One region of the Sporosarcina sp. SG10008 genome, then DNA from elsewhere that is predicted to be linked to it. Evidence: predicted binding sites of a transcription regulator. Region 1 holds the regulator's gene; the other holds the start of a gene.
What was found. The regulator CtsR, encoded in region 1, represses protease genes until heat stress. The targets are predictions, from matches to a motif close to ATGGTCAATAAAGGTCAAACA.

Region 1 (14,986 bases):
TCGATACCGAGTCTGACGTCCGAAAGGCATCGTGCTGCCTCGCCTGACGGTAATAGTCGCGCATAACTAATTGTACCCAATGAACGGAATAGCCTGTTCTCAAGCGCAATTCTCGACTTTGAAAGTAACAATTCCCGCGATTTCCGTTCATGCCCAATTAACCGAGATGCAATGTTTCCAAGATCCGCGAGAATCTCTTGCTCCGTTTTACCAAGCGTCGTCTGATTTGACACTTGATAGACATTGCCAGGTGCTTCACTTCCTTCGCCATAACTCCCTCGGACGATGATTCCAAGCCGTGAGATAGCCGGGATAATACGATCAATCTGCTTCGTCATTGTAAGTGCCGGTAAATGCATCATCACAGATGCGCGCATGCCGGTTCCCGTATTCGATGGACAGCTTGTCAAATAACCAAAGTCTTCATCAAAAGCATACGGCAGTTCTTTTTCAAGGTAATCGTCAACCTGATCAGCCTGTTTATAGGCATCCTCAAGCTGTAACCCAGGATAGATGCATTGAATGCGGATATGGTCCTCCTCATTCACCATGACACTTATGGTCTCGTCTTCTGATAGAAGAACTGCGCCATGCCTGTCAGGAATTGCGAGTTGCGGACTGATCAGATGTTTTTCAACAAGTACTTGGCGTTCCAATGCAGGTAGATCGGACATCTTAGTATAGGAATAGCCACTTTGCATGGTATCAAGCAAAACACCCGTAACCGCTCTGTCTACCGCCATCGCTTCTTCTTCAGTGAACGCGATAGGAAAACGATAGCCTGTCAAGTTGCGTGCAAGTCGAATTCGCGTCGACATAACGATGTCTGAGTGCTCTCCGTAAGCAGTCATCCAAGGGGTTACCGCATCACGCATGAATTTTTCAATCGACATCGTTTTCTTCACCTCCAAGGGAAAGGTGTTGCTTTAGTGTATTCGCTTCATCACGCAAAGCTGCCGCTTCTTCAAAATGCTCAGCTTCTACTGCCTCTTTCATCTTCACTCGGATCTCTTCAATTTTCTTTTTAACTGCATATATTTCATTAAATGAAACCGGTACTTTCCCGGTATGAGTTGAATGGCCATTGTGAAGCTTGCCAAAAACTTGCGGTAAGCTGCCACGAAATGTGTCATAACAGTCGGCACAGCCAAACTTCCCAATATCGAGGAACTTCGGAAACGTTAAACCACATGAGGGACATTCGGGTCCTTCAAACGACTCTCCCCGCGTTTGCGGTTGTGCCTGGAAAGGATCAGAACCGCTAAACCAGTGAGATAGGAACTGCTGAATGGACAACGGCTCTTGATTGGGGTCGAAATGGAATGTTTGTGATTGAAATGCGCATTTCTCACATAAATGGCGTTCCAGCGATCCGACTACACTTTCTTGCGTAATCGTAATGGACGCAGTTCGTTCTTTACAATTTTCACATATCATCGAAAGCCACCTCATATCAGTTGGATTGGTGATTAGTTACGCTGTTCGTAAATAAGCGTCAAGAGCATTGCTTGTAAAATGCGTGCACGCATGATATCGCGGTCTGGAAGTGGCTGATGGATAGTTCTTCTATCAACCGCAGCAAGAATGAGCTTTGATTCGCGCTCCGTTATGACTTCTTCTTCAATTAGTCTGTAAACGACATCTAAAGCCATCGTATAAGAGGCTCCCGATTGGATACCGCCTAAAATATGTTCTATCAATTCTTTACGGGAATTCGCCTGAACGCGGAAAATACGTATGTAGCCACCGCCTCCACGCTTCGATTCAACCGCATAACCACGCTCCGCCGTGAAGCGGGTCTTAATAACGTAATTGATTTGAGACGGGACGCACTGGAACTTTTCAGCGACTTCATTGCGCTTAATTTCGATGGTTCCACACTGTCCCTCTTCGATTATTGCTTTCAAATATCCTTCAATAATGTCGGAAATGTTTCTCATACCCTCACCTCTTTCATACGGGGGATAAGCCGTTGACTTTGACTATCTTTGACTTGATTGTACATGATATTCCGCATGTTCCGCAATCGATACGCACCAGACTTAACAAGTATCGGCATGTGACAATACGTTTTAACCGTACAAAAAAACAAAAGCGGAAGCGCCTGTTAAGAAGCATAAGAGTTCAGACGTGGAATTGCTCCTTTTGCAGGTTATCCACTGTACGAGATTTTATAGTTTACTATATATGTTGAACAGATGAATACGATGTATGCGCTTTACAAGGGCTATTGGTAGGCCGCCGGAAATTCTAATACTTGGAATGAAATAGAACTCCTACCAATACCGCTTCGACGCTTTGTGGATGCCTCCCGCGATAAGCCAGAAAGAAGACCACTTTCAGTCTTATCGCTTCGGCTACCACGAAGTCGCGCCTTCGCTGGATGGTCAATGTGAGAAAGAGCATTTCATTATCTGTGATGAAATCTGCAAGTTGGAGTACGTCTTTCTTGACTATAAGTAGTATCAACTAGTAATCACATTATAGTCTCGGCATATACATCTCAAAACCACATTTCTCTCGATAATAAACACCCTAGTGCAGGCGCGGCAACGGGCTCGCCAAAGCGCCAAGCGTTCTACAATCCACACCCCGAATTAAGAAGCCACTGAAAAAGTTCTTTTTTAATAGTAAGAACTAGTTGATTGTAGTGAAGAGCGGCGACTCCAGCGGGAACAGCGCGAGCTGAAGACCCCACAGGAACGCAGTGACGAGGAGGCTGAAGCCGTGCCCGCGGAAAGCGTCCGCTCGGAACGGAAATCAACGGGATTGAAGGAAACAGGACTTTTTCAGCGGCCTCCGAATTAATACTCTCTCCTTATTGAGCGCCACAGTAGATTCAATGGGATTCTTTAATTCAACATATATAGCAACTAAAAATGGAGTGCAAGGCGAATTCGCCTTGCACTCCATTTCCGTTATTCCATGCTAACATTCGTCAACTCTTTCACAGGCAAGAATAGTTCACCCGTCTCTAAATATGTCACAACAAGCTTATCGCCTTGTTGAACATAGATCGAGAGTGGCACAGCTTCCGAAGAGACGATGAAGTTGCGTCCATCATCCGCTAAAAACGAAACAAGTGTAAAATCACCGACGCGCTCTTTGAATACACGCACGACCGTTACGGCCGCTTTCGCCTCTTCCGCACTCGAGCTACCATCTACACCGCTACCTCCGCGCTGAAGAGCTGTCTTATACAATTTCAATGCTTCGTTCGGCGTATTGCCGTAAACCGATATTTCCGGATTCGCTGCTGATACAATGAAGTAATTTTGCAGGAATCCATTTGAATCGAGCACTGGCGTTAACCAACTCGCTTCTCCGTAGAAGTTATACAAGACCGGCATTTCGCCGGACCATTTCTTTTCAATGAATTTCTTCTCGATAATCTGCAGTGCCCCTTGCGAATCCATATAGGACTCTTCCAGATTACCTGAATAATACGTTGCTTTTCCTGTCTTACCATCCGTCAACGCATAGCCAAGCATCGAGTCGACACCTTCTTTTGGACTTGTAAAGTCTGTGAAGTAATACATATGACCATTCTCGTCAAAAATCGGGCTTACATTCGCCTCTGTTCCTTCATCAGATGGCAACTTGACATCTTTCTTCCCAACGACTGAATTCCAGAAACCGTGGATATAGTTCCCGAAGTAACTATTTTGCAAACTGACCGCTTCAGGTGAAACAGCCCCGTCGATGAATTCAGGTATATCTGCAAGCGAATACTTTTTCACATCACCATTAGCAGGATCGACCATTACAATCCCTTTTACATCAAAGCCGTTACGCGCGGAAATGAATTCCCCATAAGAACGGATATAGTACGGTTTTCCATCGTCGTCAATTTCAAGTTGAACATCCCCGTAAAAAATAAGGTTCGGCATTTTCATCCGTATATGACGCTCCACTTGTTTGTGGAAGTAGGACGACGGTGTATACGTCATTTCTGCTTTCACAAATTTCGGGTTATCAGCCGAGTCTGTTGCACTCATCGTAAAGTAGCCAGGCGTTGTATCAGCACTCCACCATTTAAAGAAGCCCGAAAACTCCACGGGTGCAATGTAGACAAATTTGCCATCGACTTTTTGAATTTGCAGACTGCCGAGCTCATAGTAACTCGTATTCGGAACTTGCCCGAATGCTTTCTTCATCTTATTGCGTGCAAACTTCGGTGGAACACTTGCCGGCGTTTTTGTTTCATCGAACGCTGAAATCTCCACTTGCTGATCCATTTCAACTGCTTTGTATTTCTTGTCGGCGTTGAAGAGCGGCGCGCTAAGTATATATGCCCCAAAAACAAGTGCACCGAGGAACAGGACCAATTTCACTTTGCGGTCTTTGCCACCTGCCGACAAAGCACCTAGCAAAGTAACGACTAAAAGCACCATCCACAGAGACGTCCAGTTACGGTCCATGTTTGTCGTATAGTAAAACACGAATACGGCTATAGCAGATAATATAGCTACGGTAGCAATCGCAGCTCCTCTATTAAAAGGAGTTCTTACAGCTTCCTCATCCGCACCGCGCTTCGCTTGAGTACTTAATATAAATGGGACAATCACTAGACTGAACACGATGCCCACAATAATTGAGAATATAAGTAAATTAAACATATATACACCCTTTTCCACTGAGTAAGATTTTTTGTTGTTAGCTAAGTATACGGATAATCTAGGAAATAGTTTCATTTACTTAATTAAAACCGAGCAAGTTTATTTATTTAAAATAATGGGTATACAGTAGAATAGAGGATTTTTTACTACCCTTCTTTTTTCCTCGGTCTCACAATCCAAAACAAAAAACTCCGGGGTAAATAAACCATTGGAGGCAACACATTTTGAATTGGTATGAGAAGCTAAATGAATACTTCCCCGTTGAAGAGATGAAGTCAAAGGAACATATGGATGCGTTACTAACTGACAAGAAAAGTGTTTATAAGAAGGATGAAGGACCTCATCATGTGCTCATGTATGTCGAGTTCGAGAAGTTTATATTCGTCGACTACTTGTTCGTTTCAACACAATCACGCGGCATGGGACTTGGCAGCAAATTATTAACAATGTTAAAATCCAAGAATAAACCGATTCTCCTTGAAGTGGAGCCAGTCGATTATGAAGATACAGATACTGCAAAACGACTTAAATTTTACTCACGTGAAAACTTCACACATGCACAGCGCATCGGCTATAATCGTCGCTCCCTTGCAACAGGCGAAAATACGGTACTTGAAATCTTATACTGGTCGCCAACTGATTCAGGTGAAGAAGAAATCTACAATGCAATGACACAGACGTACGATGAAATCCACACTTATAAAGATGAAATATTTTATGGTAAAAAGTACGATCCTACTGATAAAGTACTTATTTTTCACACAAAAGGCAAAAGAGATATTCTGCAACCATTTGATACACCTGAATGAAAAAATGGACATCCCGTCGAAATGGGATGTCCATTTTTCAATCACACTGGAACAGGCTGTTTTGCTAAAGGTTCTAAGTCTATTTCGAATCCCATATCCTTCAGCGTTTGATAGTCTCTTTCACTTTCCTGGCCGGTTGTCGTTAAATAATCCCCAATAAAAATCGAGTTTGCCGGGTATAGCCCTAACGGCTGAAGACTGCGTAAGTTCACTTCACGCCCGCCGGAAATCCTGATTTCCTTTGTGGGATTAATGAATCTGAACAAGCATAGTACTCTCAAGCAATAGAGCGGTGTTAACTCGTCTGTCCCGCCAAGGGGTGTCCCATCCACGGCATGTAAAAAGTTCACCGGAATCGAATCTGCATCCATTGCATACAAACTGCGTGCCATTGAAACGACGTCTTGTTTCGTTTCACGCATACCAATGATAACGCCAGAACATGGTGAAATACCCGACTGCTTCACAAGATCGACCGTGTTTACGCGGTCCTCATATGTATGAGACGTTGTGATACTTTCATGGTGGGCTTCCGACGTATTGATGTTGTGATTGTAACGGTCGACGCCAGCATCTTTCAATCGGGACGCTTGGTCCGGTTTTAACAGTCCAAGACATGCACAAACGGTCATATGCTCATACTTCGACTTGATTTCCTTCACGGAATTAATAACAATTTCGAGTTCACGGTTTGCAGGACCTCTCCCGCTAGCCACAATACAGTAGGTTCCTGCATTCAATTCGGCTGCTCTAGCTGCACCTGCTACAATTTCTTCTTTTTTCATCATGGCATACTTTTCGATTGGCGCTTTTGAAATAATCGACTGTGCACAATACCCGCAGTTTTCCGGGCATAAGCCAGATTTCGTATTCATTATCATATTAAGCTTCACTTTATTCCCATAATAATGTTTCCGGATTATATAAGCCGCGTGCAAAAGCGGCAGCAAGTCCTCTTCTGGACTCCCCAATATCGATAGGGCTTCCTCATCCGTCAGGACATGTCCTTCTAGAACACGTTCAGCTAACCCAGTATACTTCGTCATATTAGCGCCTCACTTTCAATACCTTATACATACGGTGTCCAAAGATTCCAGCAAGGACGGCAAGGATAATATCTTTCGGCAGTGGCGGCACCATCCATAGCCACGCTACTTTGTATGTAAAGGCATCCGGTGCCGCAGCCCAGAGCTTATAGGCATAATACATCCAGTTCGTTCCGATTACATAATTTAGAACCATTCCAACGATTGCTGCAATAATATAACCATGTAATTTCCCGTTCTTTTCAACGATTTTCCCGACGATGAATGCTACTAAAATGTAAGATATGATAAATCCGAATGTCGGACTGATAATTGATCCAAAACCACCACTGAATCTCGCAAATACAGGCGCCCCCGCAAGCCCGATGAACATATAGACCGCCATTGCCAGTGCACCCCTGCGACTACCAAGAATAAGTCCCGCAAGAATCGCAAAAAATGTCTGCAATGTAATCGGCACACCACCCACAACTAGAAATGGTACAAATGCGGTAATATTTGCGCCAATCATCATCAGTGCTGCGAACATTCCACTGTAGACAAGTGTTAACGGACTCATTGCGCTTTTACTTTTTGTTTTTACTGTAGCTGTTGTCATGATATGATACACCCCTAAAGTTTATGTTATCTTTAACAGAATAATAGATAACACATTATGAGTCAACAAATATTTAACGGAAGTTAACACAAATGACGTATTAGCAAATAAACAAAAGACCGATAGCAAATTCGCTATCGGTCTCTCTTTAGGATTTTTCGCCTTCGTCTTTTGGAAATAAAAAGTAAGAAATGATCCCGCTCAAAATCATCGCACCAATTATAATAGCCAAGCGCGTTAATCCGGGCACTTCTTGGAATTCTTTCGTCAATTTCATCCAGCCAAACCCTCCAACGAGCAGCATGACTGGAATGACAAATTTAAAAGCTCTCAACAAACTCACCTACTGTATATCATTATGGTAGCTTTATTCTACCATAAATCTGACCTATCACCAGCCGCGGCGATTTCCACAGCCACAACCGGGACGATGTCCACAGCCAGGACGATTACCGATACCGCCAACTTGCGGACCGAATCCGCCCATTCCTGGTCCCATACCTGGACCCATTCCGCCCATTCCTGGACCGAAACCTGGTCGAGCAGGGAGTGTTTGCCCCATCACATTCTGTGTTGTTTCTGTGAAATAGTGACGTGGAATTTCAACGTTATGCACCCGATTCACATTGACGATCGGATGGATATAAGGAACTTCACGCGGTACAAATTGATCGTGACAACGATACTGCGTCGGACATACTACCGGGCGTACTTGATTGCCACCCATCATATTCCCTTGATGACAATTTGGCTGCTGCCAATTACCTTGTTGCATCATACTATCACCTCCTCCTTCTAGTAGATGTGAAAAGAAGGAAGACAAACGGGCGATAGACACTATGAACTTTAATGAATATTGGATAATCTACTAACTACAGATGTTGAAATAAAGATTCCATTCAAATCCGCTGTGGCGCTCGGGGTTGCCTCCCATTGCGGACACAGGAAATAATAGAATTTCTTCTTGGTATAAACTGTATAATTTATGCAAAGTACGCAAAAATTATACAAACCGAACTCTTCGTTGTTCGGTTGGCTGCCCCTTTTAAGGCGCCTTCACCCAGTTTCCACATGTATTCGTATATTCAATATAGATTATAGCGCTTAGTCTTGAACTCCTGCATTACGCATTCTTCTGTAGTATAGAAACACTCGAGTCACTAGAAAGAGTGGGCTGATAGAACTGGCAATCAGAAAAGCCAGTATTACTTTATGGACGAGAGATCTATCATAATCAATATTAAAATTCATCCATAACACAAATGTCAGCAATGCGACTGAATAACTCGCCATAATACCATTCATAATCATTATTCTTCACACTTGCCCTTTTCGTTCCGCCTCATCGAAGCTCTTTATTTCAACCTATATAGAGCATTAAAAAAACAGAAAAACCTCACATCGCTGTGAGGTTTAGTTATTGGTAATCACGCGGAAGTTTTTTTTCATCCTCGAAGGAATCGGACTTTTCTCTTCTTTTCTCAAGCATTTCATATTGCTCATAAATTGGACCACCTTCGCCAATCATTTTTAATTTGGCGATGAAATCCTTATTAGTCCTAAGCTCCATTTCTGACGATTCAATAGGTAAACGTTCCATAGTCTATCATCCTCTCATCATTTTGCCGGGGCTAAATGCGGTGGAAAACATCCAAACGTTTATAGCATGTTCCATTTCTTTTCACTACCATTATACTAAATATTCTGTCACATGTAAATAGTAACACCTTTCACGTTTTATCGATTCACTAACAGGCTATACTATAGAAGATAAGTACGCCGGGAGGTTATTTTATGAAAAGAATTATTTTATTTGACGGTGTTTGTAATTTTTGTGATGCAAGTGTGCAGTTCATTATAAAGCGAGATCCTGCCAATCATTTTCTATTTACTTCATTACAAAGCGAAAAAGGACTGGAACTCACGAAAAAATATGCTATCCCGGAAGACGTTGACAGCTTGGTTTTGATTGAAAACGGTAAAGCGTTCACCAAGTCTTCAGCAGCGCTCCGTATCGCAAAAAAACTGGACGGATTATGGCATCTATTCTTCCTATTTATACTCGTACCACGTAAAATCCGTGACGGCGTATATAACTACGTCGCTATAAATCGCTATAAATGGTTTGGCAAGAAAGAAGATGCGTGTATGTTGCCATCGCCAGAACAGCGGAAACGCTTTATTTAACCAACGACAAAAGGGCCTGCCGATTTTTCATCGAGGGCCCTTTTGTTATTCACTTACACTTGTAGCTCTTTGTTTTCCTCAGCCGTAAACGCACGTGACCTGGTCAAAAAGCGTTTGCCTTCAACACCTTCGAGTGAAAACATGCCGCCGCGACCGTTGACAACGTCAATGATTAGCTGTGTATGCCTCCAATACTCGAATTGGTTTTTGTGCATATAAAACGGTGTTTCACCAATAGTACCAAGTAGGACATCCTGATCACCTATAATCAGTTCCCCATTCGGATAACACATTGGCGATGAGCCATCACAGCAGCCGCCCGACTGGTGAAACATGAGTGGACCGTGTTTCTCTACCAAAAACGCAATGAGTTCCAGTGCAGCGTCAGTTGCGAGTACGCGTTCCGTCATCCGCACTACCTCCCTCCTTTTCGAATCAATCACGCCTCGGCGTGATTGCGTCCAGATTTTGAATTGAGCTTGAGGCCTACAGGATGTAGGTCATGCAGTCGTTGCGACAGGAAGTCGCGAACTTAGACTGCCTTCCTTAACTCCCTTCAAAATCTGTGACATCCGTCGGAGGCTTTGGGCCAACAGGATGTTGGTCATTCAGACGTTGCCGCAGGACGCGGCGTTCTTAGTCTGAGATCCACAATTCAGCGGGGTTTGAACCCCCGCTGAATGAAATTAAAAGAAACCTTGTTTGTTTTCGCTGTAGCTAACAAGCATGTTTTTCGTTTGTTGGTAGTGGCTCAACATCATTAAGTGGTTTTCACGTCCAACACCGGACGCTTTGTAACCACCGAACGCAGCATGCGCTGGGTACATGTGATAACAGTTCGTCCAGACCCGCCCCGCTTGGATGCCGCGACCGAAACGATATGCCGTATTCATGTCGCGCGTCCAGACACCCGAACCTAAGCCGTATAGCGTATCGTTCGCAATTTCAAGCGCTTCTTCTTTTGTTTTGAATGTTGTAACCGAAACGACAGGGCCAAAGATTTCTTCTTGGAAAATCCGCATTTTATTATTCCCTTTAAAGACAGTTGGCTTGACGTAGTAGCCGTCTTTCAAATCGCCTTCAAGCTGATTTTGCTCTCCGCCAATCAGGCATTCCGCACCTTCCTGTTTGCCGATATCTAGATAGGAAAGAATTTTCTCCAACTGTTCAGTTGACGCTTGCGCACCCATCATGACAGTCGGATCAAGCGGATTTCCTGTTTTAATCGCTTTTACACGCTCAATTGCGCGGTCCATGAATTTATCGTAAATGGATTCTTGAATCAATGCACGCGATGGGCATGTACATACTTCACCCTGGTTCAGTGCAAACATGACGAAGCCTTCTACTGCTTTGTCCAAGAACGAATCGTCTTCGTCCATAATGTCTTCGAAGAAGATATTCGGTGATTTACCACCTAATTCGAGTGTGACAGGGATTGCGTTTTGTGAAGCGTATTGCATAATCAGACGTCCCGTTGTCGTTTCACCTGTGAATGCAATTTTCCCAATACGTGAGCTCGATGCAAGCGGTTTACCTGCTTCAAGACCAAAACCGTTCACGACATTCAAAACACCCGGAGGTAATAGATCTTCTATCAATTCTACAAGTACAAGAATTGATGCCGGTGTCTGTTCAGCAGGCTTCAGCACGACACAGTTTCCTGCAGCAAGTGCTGGTGCTAGTTTCCATACCGCCATCAGAATAGGGAAGTTCCATGGAATAATCTGTCCAACGACACCGATTGGCTCATGGAAATGGTACGCTACAGTATCGTCGTCAATCTGACTAACTCCACCTTCTTGCGCACGGATTGCACTAGCAAAATAGCGGAAATGGTCGATAGCAAGCGGCAGATCTGCATTCAATGTTTCACGAACCGCTTTGCCGTTATCCCACGTTTCAGCAACAGCTAGCATTTCTAAGTTTTGTTCAATGCGATCAGCAATTTTCAGTAACGTATTCGCACGTACCGTAACAGACGTTTTGCCCCAAGCATCTTTTGCAGCATGTGCCGCATCCAACGCAAGTTCAACATCCTCTGCAGTCGAGCGTGCAACTTCTGTAAATACTTTCCCCGTTACCGGCGTCACGTTATCAAAGTATTCCCCTTTAACCGGCGCTGTCCATTTTCCACCGATAAAGTTATCGTAGCGTTCTTTAAAGTTTACTTTCGCACCTTCCGTATTCGGAAAAGCATAAATCTGATTTTCTACCGCTTGTACCATTTTTCCATTCCTCCCTGTGAGTTGAATTTTTCACACAATGCCACTATATGTCGCAAACTTCCTCCGTATGCGCCTCTACCAGAAGCAATTAATGTATGCGCTTACAACAGACTTGAAATAAAAAAGAAGCTTGTCCTCTTATTCTGTCAGACTATGTTGATTATTTCAACTACTAGACTTTATAATCGTTCGACATAGATTGACATGTTCATCGGGAGCTACTTTATTATCCATGCGTGGTAAATTAAAGGGCCTACTCGTAAGTCTATAAATCGACTTACGAGTAGGCCCTTTATATAACAATGGTTTTACTGAGCAGTGTAGCCACCGTCCAAAATAATCGCTTGTCCAGTCATACCCTTTGCGGAGTCACTTGCAATATACAAAGCTAAATCCGTTATCTCCTTCACATCGAGCAGTCTTTTTTGAGGAACTAATGGGTATAGTACTTCTTCTAAAACTTGTTCAACTTCAATATTTCTTGTTTTTGCAAGGTCAGCAAATTGGTTCCTCACTAATGGCGTATCGACATACCCTGGACAAATCGCATTGACAGTAATTCCATCTGAAGCCGATTCGAGAGCAGCTACTTTCGTTAAACCAATTACCCCATGTTTTGCAGAGTTGTAAGCGGCTTTTCCAGCAAATCCAATAACGCCATTAATAGAAGCCATGTTAATAATTCTTCCAAACTCTTGTTTCTTCATATGAGGCAGTGCATGTTTGATGGCTATAAATGGTGCCGTCAACATAATTTTTACAAGCAGTTCAAACTTTTCAGTAGGGAAATCTTCGATAAATGATACATGTTGCATCCCCGCATTGTTGACAAGAATATCAATCCGCCCAAACTTCTCAACCGTAAATTCAATTGCCTTTTTGATGTCCTCTTCTTTTGTAACATCACAGACAATTCCTTCGACATTTTTTTCAATTTTGGAAAGTGCTTCATCGACGGCTTGTTGCGTTAAATCAGAGATAACAACTTTAGCACCAGCATCAGAAAATGCCTTTGCAATATCGAATCCGATTCCCCTTGCTGCTCCAGTTATAAATAACACTTGATCTTGCATCATATTCTTTGCCACCTTTACCTTTTAGATTGCTGTCCATCCACCATCTACTTTAATCGTTTCACCTGTAACAAAATTTGATAGGTTCGATGCCAAGTAAAGAACCGCTCCTGAAATATCTCCCGGTTGTGCCAGTTTGCCTAAGAGAATTCGACTTTCTACATCATTTTTAAATGCTTCATCTTCAAACATTTTAGTCGTCAATTCTGTTTCAATAAATGTCGGAGCAACGGCATTTACATTTATTCCACTTTGCGCCCATTCGACTGCCAACGCTTTTGTCAGTTGAACCGCTCCACCTTTACTTGCACAATACGCCGCCCTATTATAATAACCAACAAAAGCCATTTGGGATACGATATTGATGATCCTCCCACTGCGTTGCGGAATCATGTAAGTAGCGGCTTCCTGACTGCAAAAGAACGTAGATTTTAAATTTGTATCGAGCACTTGATCCCAATCATCTTCCGTCACTTCTATCGCCGGTTTAGCGATATTAACCCCCGCATTGTTCACCAATACATCTACCGTTCCAAATTGGGTCGCTACCTCATCAACCATCGCCCGAACCTGCTTGATATCCTTTAAGTCCGCTTGAATCGATTTACATTTCGTATTGTATTGGTGTAATTCCACTAGCGTGTTATGTAGTGCATTCTCATCTCGACCTACGATAACGACATTCGCTTTTAGTTCAGCGAATGTCCGGGCAATTTCTTTTCCAATACCCTTACTACCGCCCGTTACAATAACCGTTTTGTTTTCTAAATCTGAAAAGTATGGTTTCATATTAGCATCCTCCTACTCTTTCCGATCGTTTTTTAGGAAGTGAATAAGCGTTTTCTCCCGCTCTGCATTGATTGTTTCAGAAGTTTCTTGATCCCACATATAGAATCCTTCACCACTCTTATCACCGAATTTCTTTTGATTGACTAGATTTGATAAGTGAACTCCCGATTTACTTTCATTGCTAAGATCTTCAAACAAGTAATTTGAAATCGCAGAGAAAACGTCAAGGCCTCCCATGTCCGCAGTCATTAACGGTCCCGTTATCGGCAAGCGTCTCCCAATGCTATACGTTACAGCTGCATCGATATCTTCTTTCGTCGCAACACCTTCATCGAGCAGCGATTGTGCCTCGCGGAATAAAGCATACTGCAGCCGGTTCCCGATGAATCCTGGAACTTCTTTGTTTATCAAAATCGGCTTTTTATTCATTACGTTCAATAAATTCATAGCACGCTCAATCGTTACCTGATCAGTTTTCTCCCCTTTAACCACTTCGACAAGGGGGATTAAATGTCCCGGATTCCAAAAATGTGTAACGATAAAACGATTCGGGTACTCCATTTCTTCCGCTAAAGAAGTTGGCGTAAATCCAGACGTATTACTCGCAAGAACAGTATCTTTACTACATATTGCTTCAATCTCTTTATACAATTCCCGCTTCATTTGACTATTTTCTGGAATGACCTCAATTATAAAAGTCGCCTCTTGTACAATCTCTTCTAATGAAGTTGAAAATACAATGCGCTTACGAATTTCCTCAGCCATTGCTTCATTAAATAAATCATTGTGTACCATCACCGTTAATTTATTGCGAAGCCCTTTGTCTGCTGTTGCTAGGTCTTGTTCATTCATACCAGAGATTTTGACTTCTATCCCTGCCCACGCTGCTGATAGCGCAATTGAATGTCCCATCGTGCCGCAACCAATGATTGCTAGTTTTTCCATAACGGTCTACCTCCATTTTTCGATATGATAAAATACCCAACAAACTATAACAATTAGCTTGTTGGGTATCTATTACTTACATGCCTAATGAGAATAATACGACAGCTAACACGACGCCGAGTATTGGTACTATGACCGTTAATGCGCCAAACGCAGGATATGCGTCTTTATGCGTTTCGCCAGCAATTGAACGAATTGTCGTTACAACATAACCGCCCTGTGGCAATGAATCCAAAGAGCCTGAAGAAATTGCGACCACACGGTGTAACGCATCCGGATCGACACCCAAATCTAAATAATGTGGTGCAAGCAACGGTAAAGCAATCGCCTGTCCACCTGATGATGATCCAGTTAAACCTGCAATAACTGCTACAGCAAGTCCTCCTCCTATGAGAGGACTACCTGGTATAGCCGTCATAAAACTAACAGCGTCACCAAACGCGGGAGTTGCTTTTATGACTCCGCCAAACCCTACAACCGCAGCTGTATTAGCAATTGCAATAACTGCACCCATTGTTCCTTCTGAAACCGCTTTCCCAAAGTTCGAGAAATACTTTCTGTTGATTAAATACGTTGCGATTACACCACTCGTAAGAGCAACAATTAACGCAGATGTCCCCAATGAGTTATGGAATATAAATGAGATAATCAACACAACAAGTAAGGGAATTACACTTAACAATGGACTCGGT
Region 2 (14,986 bases), 550 kb from region 1:
GGAAGGGGTTTTTGACGAAGTCATTGCAATGGATGATGTAACGAAAACGAAGCCTGATCCAGAACCGATTTTACTAGCACTCGAACGATTGGGAGCCAACGCGGATGAAGCCCTTATGATCGGGGATAACTACCATGACATAGTTGGTGGGCAAAATGCAGGGGTCCGTACAGCGGGTGTCGCATGGTCGGCAAAAGGGGAAGCCTTTTTACAAACATTCAACCCAGATTACATGTTGCAGCATATTTCGGAACTACTCCAATTGGTTAAAGGCGAAAAAGATTGAGACGTACTGAAAGGTATCCCGCACGAGAGGGAGCAAATTCACTTTGGCATATTTACAAGACGGTTCCTTTTTTCAAAGTTGCAAAAAACTTTGCTGTTATCCAATTATCGAGGTACACACCTTTCATCCCGATGAAGAACTTTTTGTTCCGCACATTTTTGAAAATGGAAGTTGGGAATAAGACATCTTTCGCCCTTATGGTGATGCCTGATGTCATGTTCCCCGAGAGGATAAAAGTCGGTGACAATTCAATCATTGGCTTCAATACGACAATCCTTGCACATGAATACTTAATAGATGAGTATCGTATAGGAGATGTCATTATTGGAAAGAACGTATTAATTGGAGCAAATACGACAATTCTTCCCGGAGTGGAAATTGGAGATGGGGCAATTATTTCTGCTGCTTCTCTCGTAAACCGTGATATCCCACCAGGTGTGTTTGCTGGTGGCAATCCGGTTAAGATCATCTTTACACTGGAGCAGATGATTGAGCGACAACAAAAAAATGAAAACGGATAGTGCCGATGTATCTTATGGTATAATGGGGGACAATACGAGAAGGAACGTGCTTTGCGTTCCTTCTTATTTTTTCGGGGGAATATGATTGGATAAACTACGTAACAAACATGATAAAAAAATTATTTCGTTCATTCCAGACGGTGAATTTTATTATAATAAAGCGATTCAGGCGATGCAACGCGATCGTTTTGAAGATGCACAGCGGTATTTGAAAAGAGCATCAGAGCTTAGTCCGGAAGATTGGAAAATCCTCATGGAATATGGCGTGCTCGTCATGGAAGAGGGACGTTTTGAGGAAGCTCATGAACTGCTAATGACTGCAAACTCATTCGCACCTTCGGAAGAGGAAATTATATTCTATTTGGCAGAAGTGCATGCCCATCTTGGTATGCTGCGGGATGCAAAAATGTATGCGGAAAAATATATATTAATTGATCCTGATGGTCCATTTGCTGATGATTCAATGGAAATTATTGATTTCGCAGAACAGGAAGAGTCATTTAATGATGATGAAATGCCGGACGGTGAAGTATTCTTTTTACAGGAAAAGGCACGCCGACTTATGGAGTCAGGTGAATTCAAGGCGGCCGTGGAATTACTTGAGTCGATTATTGTCGATTATCCGGAGTTTTGGGCCGCTTATAATAATTTAGCTCTGGCTTATTTTTATATCGGGGAAAACGAGCGAGCTAGTAAGTTACTTCATGATGTTTTAAATCGTAATAAAGGAAATATCCATGCACTTTGTAATCTGGCGGTCTTTTATTATTACGAAAAGAAGGAAGAGGAATTAGAGTCTCTACTTGCTTTGCTTGTGAAAATTAAACCGTATCAATTTGAAAATCGCTATAAACTCGGCGCGACGTTTGCGCTTATTGGAAGACATAAAGAAGCTTATAATTGGCTCAGAAGTCTACAAAAGAGAGGGTTTGAAGGGGACACAGGCTACTACTTCTGGCTGTCCCATTCCGCTTATTTCTCTGGACATGAAAAAGTGGCGCGAGAAGCATATGCAAAGCTGATTGAACTGGATCCATCGAAGGCGGGTTACGAGCCGTGGAATGGTGTCCAAGAGATTATCACGTCTGATTCACTTGAGCAGGATAGGGAATTTTTACTAAGTAAAATTGCCAACACCTACAGAAGTGAAAGGATGTTCGGTTTTTATCTTCTTGGAAAGTCAGGTCACAAGCAGGAAATTATCTCACATCCATCTTATATTGAAATGGAAAAACTGAGTGACTACGAGCGGCTTTTTCTGGCAAGTGGTCTCGATTATGAATTCATGCCGGAAACCAACTTTGATAAGTCATTTATGCGAGCGCTTGAAACGACCGACTTACTTTACAACAAATATTGTCCGCTCGATAAACAAGCATCTCATCTGTTTCAAATGTGGTTCACCCTATGCGAAACTGCATTAAGTCGTTCTTATTTGTTTAGAAACCCGGCGGCACTTGCAGCCGCAGCAGATTATATGTTCCAATCATCCCGTTATCCGGATGTAACAAAAACAGCGATTGCAAAGGAATTCGGAATATCAGTCCCGACGCTGACAAAGTATGTCGGAGAATTGATTGAGTATTTACCACAATTTGATGCCTAAGGTCCTACACTTTTCTTATCATATATGTTGACATAAAGAATCCTCTCAACAACGCTCGGCGCTTGGGGATGCCTCCCGCAATAAGCCAGACAGAAAACCGCTGTCAGTCTTATTGCTTCGGCTACCCCTATGAGGCGCCTTCGCTGGAGATTATATAGAATCATTAGTTCGACATATATTGGTAAGAGAGTATACGTTTTTTTGACTTAGAATAGTGTCTAGCTCCAGCGCCTAGACCCTCGAGTCGCTTCAGTCCTTAAGTTAAAGGCAAAGAGCGCCTTTATCTTAAGGCCCTCCAGCGCTTTTCGGGTCTACCAAGGCGCTTGCGCTTTTCTTGGTGTCTAGCTCCAGGCGCCAACTCCTCGGGACATAAGTCAGTCAGGCTATTCGGCAAAGAACGCCGCTTAGCCCGCCCGTCTTATGCCTGTCGGAGCTGAACGGCGCCTTTCGCTTTTCATTGTTGTCTAGCTTCAGGCGCCAATCCCTCGGGTCATAAGCCATTTTGCTGTGGGGGCTGAAGTACGCCTCCTCGCAAAACGTCTTATGCCTGTCGGAGCTGAACGGCGCCTTACGCTTTTCTTAGTGTCTAGACTCCAGGCGCCAGCCGCTTGGTCATAAGCAATCCAGCTATGTGGCAAAGTGCGCCACGTCGCTGGATCGACTTATGCCTGTCGCGTCTAGCAGGCGCCTTTCGCTTTTCATTGTAAGCAGAAAAGTTGAATGGAACTTACGTATCCTATACGATTTGGTGTGTAAATGTTGTAGAGGAGGAAATTCACATGACAACTGAAAAAATTTATGATGTCATTATTATTGGTGCCGGCCCTGCGGGGATGACGGCTGCTGTCTATACATCTCGTGGGAACCTTTCAACGTTAATGCTTGAACGGGGAATTCCAGGCGGCCAAATGGCTAATACGGAAGAAATTGAAAACTACCCAGGATTCGAACATATATTAGGTCCGGACCTTTCTACAAAAATGTTTGATCACGCGCGTAAGTTTGGTGCTGAATATGCTTATGGCGATGTTACAGATGTTATTGATGGAGAAAGTTACAAGACGATAGTCGTCGGGGATAAAGAGTATAAAGCCCGTGCGATTATTATTACGACAGGTGCTGAATACAAAAAAATGGGTATTCCCGGAGAAGCTGAACTTACAGGCCGTGGCGTAAGCTATTGTGCGGTTTGTGATGGAGCATTCTTCCGTAAGAAAGAGCTCGTTGTTGTAGGCGGTGGCGATTCTGCCGTAGAAGAGGGAACTTATTTGACACGGTTTGCAGATAAGGTGACGATTGTTCATCGCCGCGGTGAATTACGTGCACAAAAAATTCTTCAAGACCGTGCATTTGCAAACGACAAGATTGAATTCATCTGGAATTCATCTGTGAAAGAAGTAAATGCTAGAGAAGGAAAAGTTGGTTCCGTTACACTTGTTTCAACTGTTGATGGTTCTGAAAGGGTATTTGAAGCGGATGGCATGTTCGTTTACATCGGAATGGACCCGTTAACAGCTCCATTTGCTAAACTTGGTATTCTTGACGAAAATGGTTACGTTGCAACAAACGAAATCATGGAAACATCTGTACCTGGTATTTATGCTGCAGGGGATGTTCGTGAAAAATTATTGCGTCAAGTTGTAACGGCTACTGGAGACGGTAGTATTGCTGCGCAGGCTGTCCAGAAATACGTTGAGGAATTGATGGAGAAATTAGGCGCAAAAGCTTAATGTAACCTTAATGTGGCTGTAACAGAAATGCAATGTCTAAAGGGTATAGTAAAAGTATCAATTGACCCCCCTTTTGATAAAGTAAATTTTGAAAGGCAATTTATCGGTTTATCCGATGGGTTGCCTTTTTTTTGTCGTTTTACAACGGTTCGATGTATAATGATACTATGCGTTTATAAAAAGTGGGGTTAGACAAATGCAGAGAATCGTAAATTTACTTGTAGTAAAAGATAATCATGTATTACTGTTAAAAAAACCTCGTCGCGGGTGGTATGTAGCCCCTGGTGGAAAGATGGATCCGGGTGAATCGGTTTACGAAACAGCCGTCAGAGAATTCACGGAAGAAACCGGTGCTGTACCGATTAGTCCATTGTTAAAAGGCGTCTACACAATGATGATTACAGATGAAACTGGGGAGACTGTGAAAAACGAATGGATGCTCCACACATTCATTGCTTTTGACTTAGTGGGTAAACCGTTTGAAACGACAATTGAAGGAGTATTGGAATGGCATCCTGTTGAAAGCTTAGAGACACTTCCGATGGCAGAAGGGGATCGAACCAATTTACTGTTTGCGGTATCTCAAAGTGGGATACAGTATGGAACGTTCTTTTATACCGAAGAATTTAAACTCTTGAAAGAGGAAATCCAAAATTCTGTGGAAGGTGATGGACAATGACTGAAATAGGGAAGCCAAGCAGCGATATTGAAATAGTTATTATTACGGGGATGTCGGGTGCAGGTAAGACGGTTGCAGTGCAGAGCTTTGAAGATCTTGGATTTTATTGCATCGATAATTTGCCTCCAGAGCTATTAGTTATGTTTCTGAATTTGATGATGAAATCGGAAAATCAAATGAAACGGATAGCCGCTGTAATGGATACGCGTGGAGGTGACCTATTTGATTCGCTCATTGGTGCTCTGGATGACCTTTTGGAAATGCAGGGTGTATCATCACGAATATTATTCCTCGATGCAGACGATGAGACGCTTGTTCGACGCTATAAGGAATCGAGAAGGTCACACCCATTATCGGCAGGAGGATTGCCTCTAGCAGGTATAAAGAAAGAGCGCCTGCTATTGTCTGAGATGAAAGGCCGTGCACGCTCGATTTTCAACACATCAAGTTTAAAACCAAGGGCATTGAGAGAAAAAATAATGGCTGAGTTCTCCTCTAAGGATGATCTTGGTTTTACACTAAACTTCCTCTCTTTCGGTTTTAAGCATGGCATGCCAATTGATGCAGATGTCGTGTTTGACGTGCGTTTCCTACCCAATCCTTTCTATATTGAGGATTTGAAACCGAAGACGGGACTCGAGAAAGAAGTCTATGACTATGTACTGAAATGGAAAGATACTCAAATCCTTATTGAAAAACTCACGGACTTATTTAAGTTCTTAATTCCACAATATAAAAATGAAGGAAAATCACAAGTTGTGATTGCATTCGGCTGTACAGGAGGTCAACACCGCTCTGTCACACTCGCTGAATTTTTCGGAAGCCGGTTCAAAGACGAGTACCGGACACTCATCACCCATAGGGATATTGAAAAAAGAAAGGATTGACGCTATGCCGAAATCCGGGAACTTGAAGAAAGTCGTTGTGTTAGGCGGCGGAACTGGTTTATCCACTTTGCTACGCGGATTAAAAAATTACCCTGTCGATTTGACTGCGGTCGTTACAGTAGCTGATGATGGCGGCAGTTCGGGCAGACTTCTTGACGAATATGACATACCACCTCCGGGTGATATTCGTAAAGTGATGGCAGCGCTTTCAGATGTAGAGCCATTAATCGAAGAAATGTTTGAATACCGCTTTGCTACTTCAGAGGATTTGAAAGGTCATTCACTCGGCAATCTTATGCTGGCTGCTATGACGGATATCACAGGTGATTTCGCACGAGCAGTCGAACAAATGAGCAGGGTACTAAACATAAAAGGGAAAGTATTACCAGCCGCTAATCAGCGGATCACATTGCACGCAGAACTCGAAGACGGTACAATCGTGACGGGTGAATCGAAAATACCGGTTTACGAACGTAAAATTCGTAAAGTGTATTTATCACCACAAGAAGTTGAACCGTTACCTGAAACAATAGAGGCAATCAATTCTGCTGACCTGATCATTATTGGCCCAGGCAGCCTATATACAAGCATCTTGCCGGCACTGCTTGTCCAATCAATTCGTAAAGCGGTCTTGTCATGTAAGGCAAAAAAGGTGTATATTAACAACTTGACGACGCAAGCAGGAGAAACACACCGCTATACAGCTTCGGAGCATGTGCAGGCATTATATGATCATGCGGGTGAACCTTTTATCGACACGGTTTTATTGAACGGCACAGAATTTTCTGCGTTGCAGGGTGGGAAAGAATGGACGGGACCTCCCTGGCCTGTCGAAAACGATTTGGAAACGCTTCAACAACTTGTACCAAATATCGTAGTAAAAGACATTTGCTTATTATTAAATGGAACTATCATACATGATTCCGAAAAAGTAGCTAAATGGCTTATAGAATATATGGAAAATGGGATCGAAACGGAACAGACGTGATCGTCGCCGAGAAAGGGGAAGAATCATGTCTTTTGCTTCAGAAACAAAAAAGGAAATGACACAGATAGAAGCGGATGACTGTTGTGTAAAGGCAGAAGTAGCGGCGTTCATTAGGATGAATGGTGCACTTTCCTTTTCTAATAAACAGTTAAGTTTGGACGTACAAACTGAAAATGCAGCGATTGCCAGACGCCTATATACGAATTTAAAACGATTGTATCCTTATAAAGTAGAGTTGCTTGTTCGAAAAAAGATGCGCTTGAAAAAAAATAACGTTTACATTTGCCGAATTCGAGGTGGAGCAAAAGCTCTTTTGGAAGAACTACTAATCCTGACAGGAACATTTCAATTTAAAAATGAAATCTCAAAGGAATTGGTTAAAAAGAGATGCTGCCAACGCGCTTATCTACGGGGAGCTTTTCTGGCAGGGGGTTCCGTGAATAACCCGGAAACATCTTCTTATCACCTTGAAATATTTTCGATATATAAAGAACATAGTGAAGACTTAGTCGATCTGATGAACAAATACCATTTGAATGCGAAGTCGATTGAACGGAAAAAAGGGTATATTGCTTATTTGAAAGAAGCTGAAAAAATATCGGATTTCCTTAGCATCGTCGGCGCGCATGTGAGCTTAATGAAGTTTGAAGATGTACGAATTATACGCGATATGCGAAATAGTGTGAACAGGCTTGTGAATTGTGAAACCGCGAATATGAATAAAACAATTGGTGCAGCACAGCGCCAAGTTGAAAATATAAAGTTTATTGAAAGTACGATTGGACTTGCTGAATTACCAGATAGATTACAAGAGATCGCAAGGCTTCGGGTCGACAATCAGGATATTACGTTGAAGGAACTTGGAGAACTGGTTTCGGGTGGAATGGTAAGTAAATCAGGTGTGAACCATCGCTTAAGAAAAATTGAAGAAATTGCGGAAAATCTTCGCAATGGGGGAATCGGTAGTCGGTAAATCCGCTGTCGAACCAAGAGAGGAGCTGGCGCTGTCATGGCAGAACGAATAGTTGAAGTGAAGTTGAAATCAGGATTGCAAGCAAGGCAAGCAGCACTTTTTGTCCAAGAGGCAAATAGGTTTTTGTCTGATGTATTTTTGAAAAAAGAAGAACGCCAAGTAAATGCTAAAAGTATAATGGGGATCATGAGCCTAGCCATCGCGCGCGGCACGACTGTTACGTTGATTGCAGAAGGAATTGACGAGGAACAGGCGCTAGAATCACTCGCAGTACTTGTTGAAAATGGCAATTAAATAAAACAATCACCGTTAGCGCTGTCAAACGACAAGTGGTAACGGTTTTTTTATGGAGACTGGATTGTATTAGTCATGAGGATACGACTTGAAGTCATGGTAGCTCGCTGAATTATAATGACAAAGTCAGCAACTGTCATGGCATCCCGACAAACTGTGAGGGCAAGGTCGAACTGTCATGGCAACGCATCAAACTGTGAGGGCAAAGTCGGCAACTGTCATGGCATCACGGTAAACTGCAAGGGGAAAGTCGGCAACTGTCATGGCATCCCAACAAACTGTGAGGGCAAGATCGAACTGTCATGGCAACCCATCAAACTGTGAGGGCAAGATCGAACTGTCATGACAACCCATCAAACTGTGAGGGCAAAGTCGGCAACTGTCATGGCATCCTGACAAACTGCGAGGGCAAGGTCGAACTGTCACTGCAACCCGTCAAATAGAAATTGACTATTCCATTTAATTATGCTAAATTATTTTCAATCAATATATAATGTACGGCTATGAAGAGAAGAGTAATTTTGATTAATTATTTTCAGAGAGCTCCGGTAGGTGGGAAGGAGTAATAATGATCTTAATGAAAAAAAGTCTTGGAGCTTCGCACGGATCTAAGAGCATTCTTAGTGATACTGCGACGGGATCTCCCGTTAAAGAGATAGGGTATAATCAATTGTTAGAAAATTGACGTACTCGAAGAGGTTGATATGGCGACATATCAATAAACTGAGGTGGTACCGCGGAGCTATAAACTCCCGTCCTCAAGACAAATGTCTTGGGGGTGGGAGTTTTTTTGTTGTTTGGAAATTTAAATCCATAACATAAAAAGCCTTATAAACAAACTAAAAGAATGGAGTGAAAAGAATGAGCAATGAACAAATAGCTTTAAGAATAGAGAAATTAGAGACTTTAAAATCGCAAGGGATTTCAGTATATCCTGAAAGGTTTTCTACAAATAATGAAATTTATGAAGCTGCTCAACTTGAAGACGGAACTTCTGGGGTCCGAGTTGCTGGAAGAATAATGAGCATTAGAAACTTCAGTAAATTAAGTTTCATTACTATTTCAAACATACAAGGAAGCGTACAACTTCTGTTGAAAAAGGATGAGATTGGTGAGAAACCTTATAATCAGTTTCACAATTTATTGGATATGGGAGATTTTATCGGTGTGGAAGGATGTATGTATACGACTAAAACTAATGAGAAAACACTTCGTATCGAAAGTTATGTGTTTCTTGGGAAGGCGTTACGGACTCTTCCAGAAAAATGGCACGGTTTAAGCAATGTTGAACTTCGATATAGACAGCGTTATTTAGATTTAATGGTGACAAAAGACACACAAAGTCGCTTACTAGCTAGAACCAAAATGGTACGTGCCATTCGCAGGTTCTTTGAAGACCAGGAATTTTTAGAAGTAGAAACACCAGTTTTACAGCATACTTCCTCGGGGGCGTTAGCTAAGCCTTTTAGGACCTATCATAACTCTTTAGATACAGAGCTAAATTTACGTATTGCACCGGAAACCTATTTGAAAAGGTTAATTGTAGGTGGATTTACCAAAGTTTTTGAATTTGCAAAGTGTTTTAGGAACGAGGGGATTAGTCCTCAACATCTTCAAGAATTTACAATGGTTGAAGGGTATGCGGCATATTGGAATTATGAGGATACAATGAAATTAATGCGTAATATGGTTCTGTTTGTCCTGGATCAAATCTTTAATACGACTACCATTACCATCCAGGGTCAAACAATAAACTTTTCACTAGAATGGGACATTGTCTCTTTCAGGGATTTAATCTTAAAAGACACAGGGATTGATATAGATCTTTTTCCTGATGTTAAGGATTTATATCAAGAAACATTGAGGGTTAATATGGATTTGGAACATCCTGATATTGAATCTTTAGGGAGAGGTAATTTTATTGATCTTCTTTACAAAAAAATGTGTCGGCCACAACTAGTTAAACCGACATTTCTAATCCGACATCCTATTGATTTATCCCCACTAGCTAGGGCCAATGATCAAAACCCTGCTCTTACAGACCGTTTCCAATTAGTGGTGAATGGTGCGGAAATAATAAATGCCTATTCAGAGTTGGTTGACCCACTTGAACAAAGAAGAAGACTGGAGACTCAAGCTCATCTTAAAAGTAACGGAGATTTGGAAGCTATGGAGATGGATGAGGATTATCTAACAGCTATGGAATATGGAATGCCACCCATTTCTGGTTGGGGATTTGGAATTGAACGATTATTAATGGTACTAACGGATAGTGATACGATTAAAGACTGTGTTTTATTTCCATTAAATAAAAAACTATAGTCAATCCTCGATAATATTGAACAATTTGCCAACGTTCGTTGTGACAGAGCAGCAAAAAAAGGACCGTAAAAGGTCCTTTTTTTATTAATGAATCATCAATAATAATAATTAACTTCCATATAAACAGGCTTCTAAAAGATCGATATAAACCGTCCTGTGGTTGTTTCTGGGCTTCTATTATAGATTAGTTATCTCTTCACTTCAGTAACGCTGATACCCGTCTACTCCACTGTAATCCCTTTGCGTATGCAGTCTCGTATGCATAGCCTGAAATTTCTTCGCCTTGCTGACTATCGAGAAGAGTTATTTTGCTGTATGGATAATCTGATGAATTAAATGAAAGTATCATTTCAACCCTATGAACAACTTTCCTGCTATTTTTCTTTCCAGTTACTCCACCAATAATCGCTCCCACTCCACCTGCTAAAACGTCACCAACAATTGCTCTACCTGTTGCGCTTGTTAATGAAGATTGATATGCAACTGAATCATCAATGACTAATTCAACGTTCAGTATGTTTGTATACCACATTCCAATAGCGCCACCGTTGCTTCCTATCACATAAAAGCTACCATAAGTCCTGTCGTGCAGAAGTATCTGACCATCTTCAAATTGCTCCCAATAATAGTCCACTATCTTATGTTCCACCAATACATTTTCTAGCGCCTTCTTGGCCTTGCCCCTACCAATAGAGCCATCGATTTCTTTTATAATCGTTACGATAACTGCTGCTATTGCTGTTAACCCTAATCCCCATAAGAAAAGTGTGATAATCATAATGTTTTTTCCTCCTAGAATATATATTGCTGAGACGCCATTTTAAAAAGTCTAATCAATATAAGTTCGATTCCAGGTGATTTTTTCTCCGGATGAATACGATTATTCTATCGGCCAGTCGTTCTTCATGCGGTGAAAATTGGACAGCATTCGCAATGCCCGCATGCTCTCGATATTTCTGTACATCATACATTTCTAACGCAACCAACGAACGGTTGAACGTTTTTGTTTCCTTTGCATAAGATGAAATTGTCCATTCCGACAAACCTTTCGCCATGTTGAAACGGTGGAATTCGTCAATGACTGATTGGATCGATAGAATTGTTTGCGGCTTGGCTAGATTGGTAACCCTTAGAATGTCGTTTAATAGCGCTGAATCAATTTGTTTTCGTTTTTTCATATTCTCATCACCCCGTCAATTATTTCTGCGGATGACTGTAACCGGTGCGTTTTGAATTCCTGGTGATTGGGAATAGAAAATACCCGCCATTGAATGAACAATGACGGGTAAAATTGTTGTAATCATATGCCCTCGGCGAGAATCGAACTCACATCTTAAGCTTCGGAGGCTCACGTGCTATCCGTTGCACCACGAGGGCGTTACAAATCGGCTATCTTTTGCAGCAGACTAGACTTATTATACTGGTGTAGCTCAATGAATGCAATGCTTATTTTGAAAGCGTTATATTTGACCTTCGTTGACCATACTATGTATGATAAAGTTACAGTTGAAACGAAGTTATGTTTCAATAGGTAGACAACACTATCCAGCTTGAAGGAGGAAATAGAATGAATCTAATACCTACAGTAATTGAACAGACTAGCCGCGGTGAGCGTGCTTACGACATCTATTCACGTCTATTGAAAGACCGTATCATCATGCTTGGAAGTGGAATCGATGACAACGTTGCGAACTCTATCGTTGCTCAACTCCTATTTTTAGAAGCAGAAGATCCGGATAAAGATATTTCCATCTACATTAATAGCCCCGGGGGAAGCGTCACTGCTGGTATGGCGATTTTTGACACAATGCAATTCATCAAACCTGACATCCAAACAATTTGTATGGGGATGGCTGCATCTATGGGATCGTTCCTACTAGCGGCGGGTACTAAAGGGAAACGTTATGCGCTTCCTAACGCAGAAGTAATGATTCACCAACCATTAGGTGGAGCACAAGGGCAAGCAACAGAAATTGAAATTGCTGCAAAACATATCCTTTTCACTCGTGAAAAACTAAACTTGATTCTTGCTGAGCGTACTGGCCAATCGGTTGAAGTAATTGCGAGAGATACGGACCGCGACAACTTCATGACAGCTGAACGTGCGAAAGAGTATGGTTTAATTGACCATATTATTACACGCAGTGACATGAAAGACGGAGCTAAAACTAAACCTGAATCTAAATAAGTTCTACAAAAGTCGGCTTTCCATTATGGGAAGCCGTTTTTTTGTGGCTATAAAAAAACGTTGCCTTAGAATAAATGAAACCTTTTCAATAGTCATACTGTATATACTACTGTAGAAAAAGTTTCGACACGGTGTTCGAGAGGGTAAATGAAAGTAACTAACTCGTGAGGAGTGTTAACATGAAAAAAGTTTTAGGACCAATTGCGGTAATCGTAATCATACTTGCAGTTTTGGCTATGATACTGGTTCCAAGTTATAACAAATTCGTTAATTTAGAAGAAGATGTGGACCAGGCGTATGCACAAGTTGAAAATCAACTACAACGGAGGCTCGATCTGATACCGAACTTGGTAAGCACGGTTAAAGGTTTCGCGAGCCATGAAAAAGAGATTATCAGTGACATTGCAGATTCCCGTGCAAGACTTGCCGGAGCAAATGGGCCCGCAGAACAAGCGGATGCAAACGCTGACTTAGCGGGTGCGCTTAGTCGTCTTCTTGTCGTCGTTGAGAATTATCCTGATTTAAAAGCAAATGAAAATTTCACTAAGCTGATGGATGAACTGGCCGGAACTGAAAACCGTCTGGGCGTTGCGCGTAAGGATTATAACGACGTAGTCGCCAATTACAATAGGCAAGTGAAAAGATTCCCTGGAAAAATCGTTGCATCCATTTTCGGATATGATGAAAAGGAATACTTTAAAGCCGATGCAGCTGCAAATGAAGTGCCGAATGTCGATTTTGGAGATGACAAGGAATGATTAGAAAAGCTGTCCGCATACTGGTGACGGCATGTCTGATTGTTTTTACATCGTTAAACTCAGCAGTGTTTTCGGCTGATGCTGCTGTTCCGGTCGTTCAAGATACTGCGAATGTGTTGTCCGCTGAACAGAAATCGGAACTTGAGCAATATGGGATTCAATTAAATAATGCTACGACAGCGGAACTTGCGGTATTGATCCTCCCGAGCATAGGCGATAAGCCAGTTGAGGAATATTCAGTAGAGAAGCTTAGGGAATTTAAATTAGGCAATAAGGAAAAAAATAACGGAGCTTTGCTAGTCGTTACAACGGAGAAAAATTCCGATGGTAAACGACATTTCGAACTATCGGTCGGGTATGGATTAGAGGGTGCCCTTCCGGACGGAAAAGTCGGACGTATAATGGATGAAGTAGCTGTTCCATATTTGAATAAGCAACAGCCTGACATGGCGATCATGGAAGCATATAAATCATTCTACAATGAAATCGCAGCTGAATATGGATGGGATGGCGCGGATGTGCCCGTCACAACTATAGATTCCGACTCAAGTGATGGGGGATTCGGTATTCCATTCCCCGTCATCCTTTTCATCATTATTTACATTGTCTTCCGTGTCATCAGTAATAGAGGAGGCCGAGGAGGCGGAGGCGGTTCGGGCGGACGGCGTAGCGGAGGGCCAATTTTCTTCCCTGGTTCTTTTGGGGGCAGAAGTGGTGGCGGTAGTTCCGGCGGCGGTTTTGGTGGTTTCGGTGGCGGTGGTTCCGGCGGTGGTGGCGGAGCAGGCCGAAGCTGGTAAAGAATAATGGGCGGTATGCACAGGCAACATCCTGTGCATACCACCTGTTATTCATTTATACTAAAGGTATTATAAAAGTAATGAGGTGCATTAAAGTGCATGTGACATTTTACACAAAACCAGGTTGTCACCTTTGTGATGAAGCTGAATTAATGATGAAACTTGTCCAAGAGGATTTCCCGCTGACGTGGACGATAGTAGATATAGAAACTGATGATGAAAGTCATGAGAAATATATGTTTTTGATTCCTGTCATTGAAAAAGATGGCGATGTGATGCTTTACGGGTCAATTGGCTACGCTGATATCATTGATTTATTCTGATAATTAATGCTGTATTGTTTGTAAAGTCGAATGAAAAGAGCTATAATGAAGTTAGAAATATTTTTTTGCTTTATGTGGGACGCTATTCAGTATGTAGGGTCGTTAAATGTCCCTATGGTAAAGAGGAGGGCAGCCATTGGACGTTTTGATGGATGCACAGAGTAAACTCGTACCAGAAATGATGGAGTTAATGCAGCAAAGATATCGGATATTAAAGCTTGTAAAAATGGCTGGTCCAATTGGAAGGCGTCCACTCGGTCAGATGGCTGGTTTATCGGAGCGGGAAACGCGAACCATGATGGATACGCTAAGGGGTCAAAATCTGATTACTATTGCAAAAGACGGAGCTTCAATCACCACTGAAGGATTGACTGTCTTACTTGCTCTTGAGTCTTCAATGGAAGACTGGTCGGGCCGTACGTCAATTGCAAAGAGACTAATGGAATTCCTTGGCATTCAATCAGTCAAAGTTGTTGCAGGTAACTGCGATACCGATACCGCTTCGAAAAGCTTACTTGGTATGGAGGCAGCGAAACAATTTTCTTCTAAAATTGACGAGGGCAAAGTAGTCGCCGTCACTGGAGGAAGTACAATTGCATCGATTCCACTTCATATCGAAAAGTTTAGCGGTACC

Region 2: clpP (ATP-dependent Clp endopeptidase proteolytic subunit ClpP) is a predicted target of CtsR. The motif match lies at 11,750-11,770, and genes of this name have one in related genera.

Annotation. Positions count from the first base shown of each region.
Region 1 is NZ_CP172607.1:4,365,029-4,380,014, reverse strand. Features, by position in the region: gene ACGLYD_RS20550 (protein arginine kinase) at 1-893, opposite strand, end outside; gene ACGLYD_RS20545 (UvrB/UvrC motif-containing protein) at 883-1,437, opposite strand; gene ACGLYD_RS20540 (CtsR family transcriptional regulator) at 1,470-1,940, opposite strand; gene ACGLYD_RS20535 (hypothetical protein) at 2,919-4,619, opposite strand; gene ACGLYD_RS20530 (GNAT family N-acetyltransferase) at 4,844-5,428, shown strand; gene bioB (biotin synthase BioB) at 5,470-6,474, opposite strand; gene ACGLYD_RS20520 (biotin transporter BioY) at 6,476-7,072, opposite strand; gene ACGLYD_RS20515 (histidine kinase) at 7,221-7,406, opposite strand; gene ACGLYD_RS20510 (hypothetical protein) at 7,464-7,850, opposite strand; gene ACGLYD_RS20505 (hypothetical protein) at 8,490-8,672, opposite strand; gene ACGLYD_RS20500 (thiol-disulfide oxidoreductase DCC family protein) at 8,867-9,259, shown strand; gene ACGLYD_RS20495 (DUF779 domain-containing protein) at 9,313-9,669, opposite strand; gene adh (aldehyde dehydrogenase) at 9,946-11,487, opposite strand; gene ACGLYD_RS20485 (3-hydroxybutyrate dehydrogenase) at 11,796-12,563, opposite strand; gene ACGLYD_RS20480 (SDR family NAD(P)-dependent oxidoreductase) at 12,585-13,349, opposite strand; gene ACGLYD_RS20475 (3-hydroxyacyl-CoA dehydrogenase family protein) at 13,362-14,294, opposite strand; gene ACGLYD_RS20470 (GntP family permease) at 14,371-14,986, opposite strand, start outside.
Region 2 is NZ_CP172607.1:210,082-225,067, forward strand. Features, by position in the region: gene ppaX (pyrophosphatase PpaX) at 1-286, shown strand, start outside; gene ACGLYD_RS01065 (DapH/DapD/GlmU-related protein) at 283-807, shown strand; gene ACGLYD_RS01070 (lipopolysaccharide assembly protein LapB) at 893-2,413, shown strand; gene trxB (thioredoxin-disulfide reductase) at 3,193-4,143, shown strand; gene ACGLYD_RS01080 (NUDIX domain-containing protein) at 4,340-4,822, shown strand; gene rapZ (RNase adapter RapZ) at 4,819-5,709, shown strand; gene yvcK (gluconeogenesis factor YvcK family protein) at 5,714-6,697, shown strand; gene whiA (DNA-binding protein WhiA) at 6,723-7,670, shown strand; gene ACGLYD_RS01100 (HPr family phosphocarrier protein) at 7,707-7,964, shown strand; T-box leader at 8,459-8,727, shown strand; gene lysS (lysine--tRNA ligase) at 8,826-10,286, shown strand; gene ACGLYD_RS01110 (hypothetical protein) at 10,483-11,064, opposite strand; gene ACGLYD_RS01115 (hypothetical protein) at 11,120-11,464, opposite strand; tRNA gene ACGLYD_RS01120 (tRNA-Arg) at 11,592-11,663, opposite strand; gene clpP (ATP-dependent Clp endopeptidase proteolytic subunit ClpP) at 11,854-12,474, shown strand; gene ACGLYD_RS01130 (LemA family protein) at 12,654-13,232, shown strand; gene ACGLYD_RS01135 (YgcG family protein) at 13,229-14,029, shown strand; gene ACGLYD_RS01140 (glutaredoxin family protein) at 14,125-14,352, shown strand; gene ACGLYD_RS01145 (sugar-binding transcriptional regulator) at 14,489-14,986, shown strand, end outside.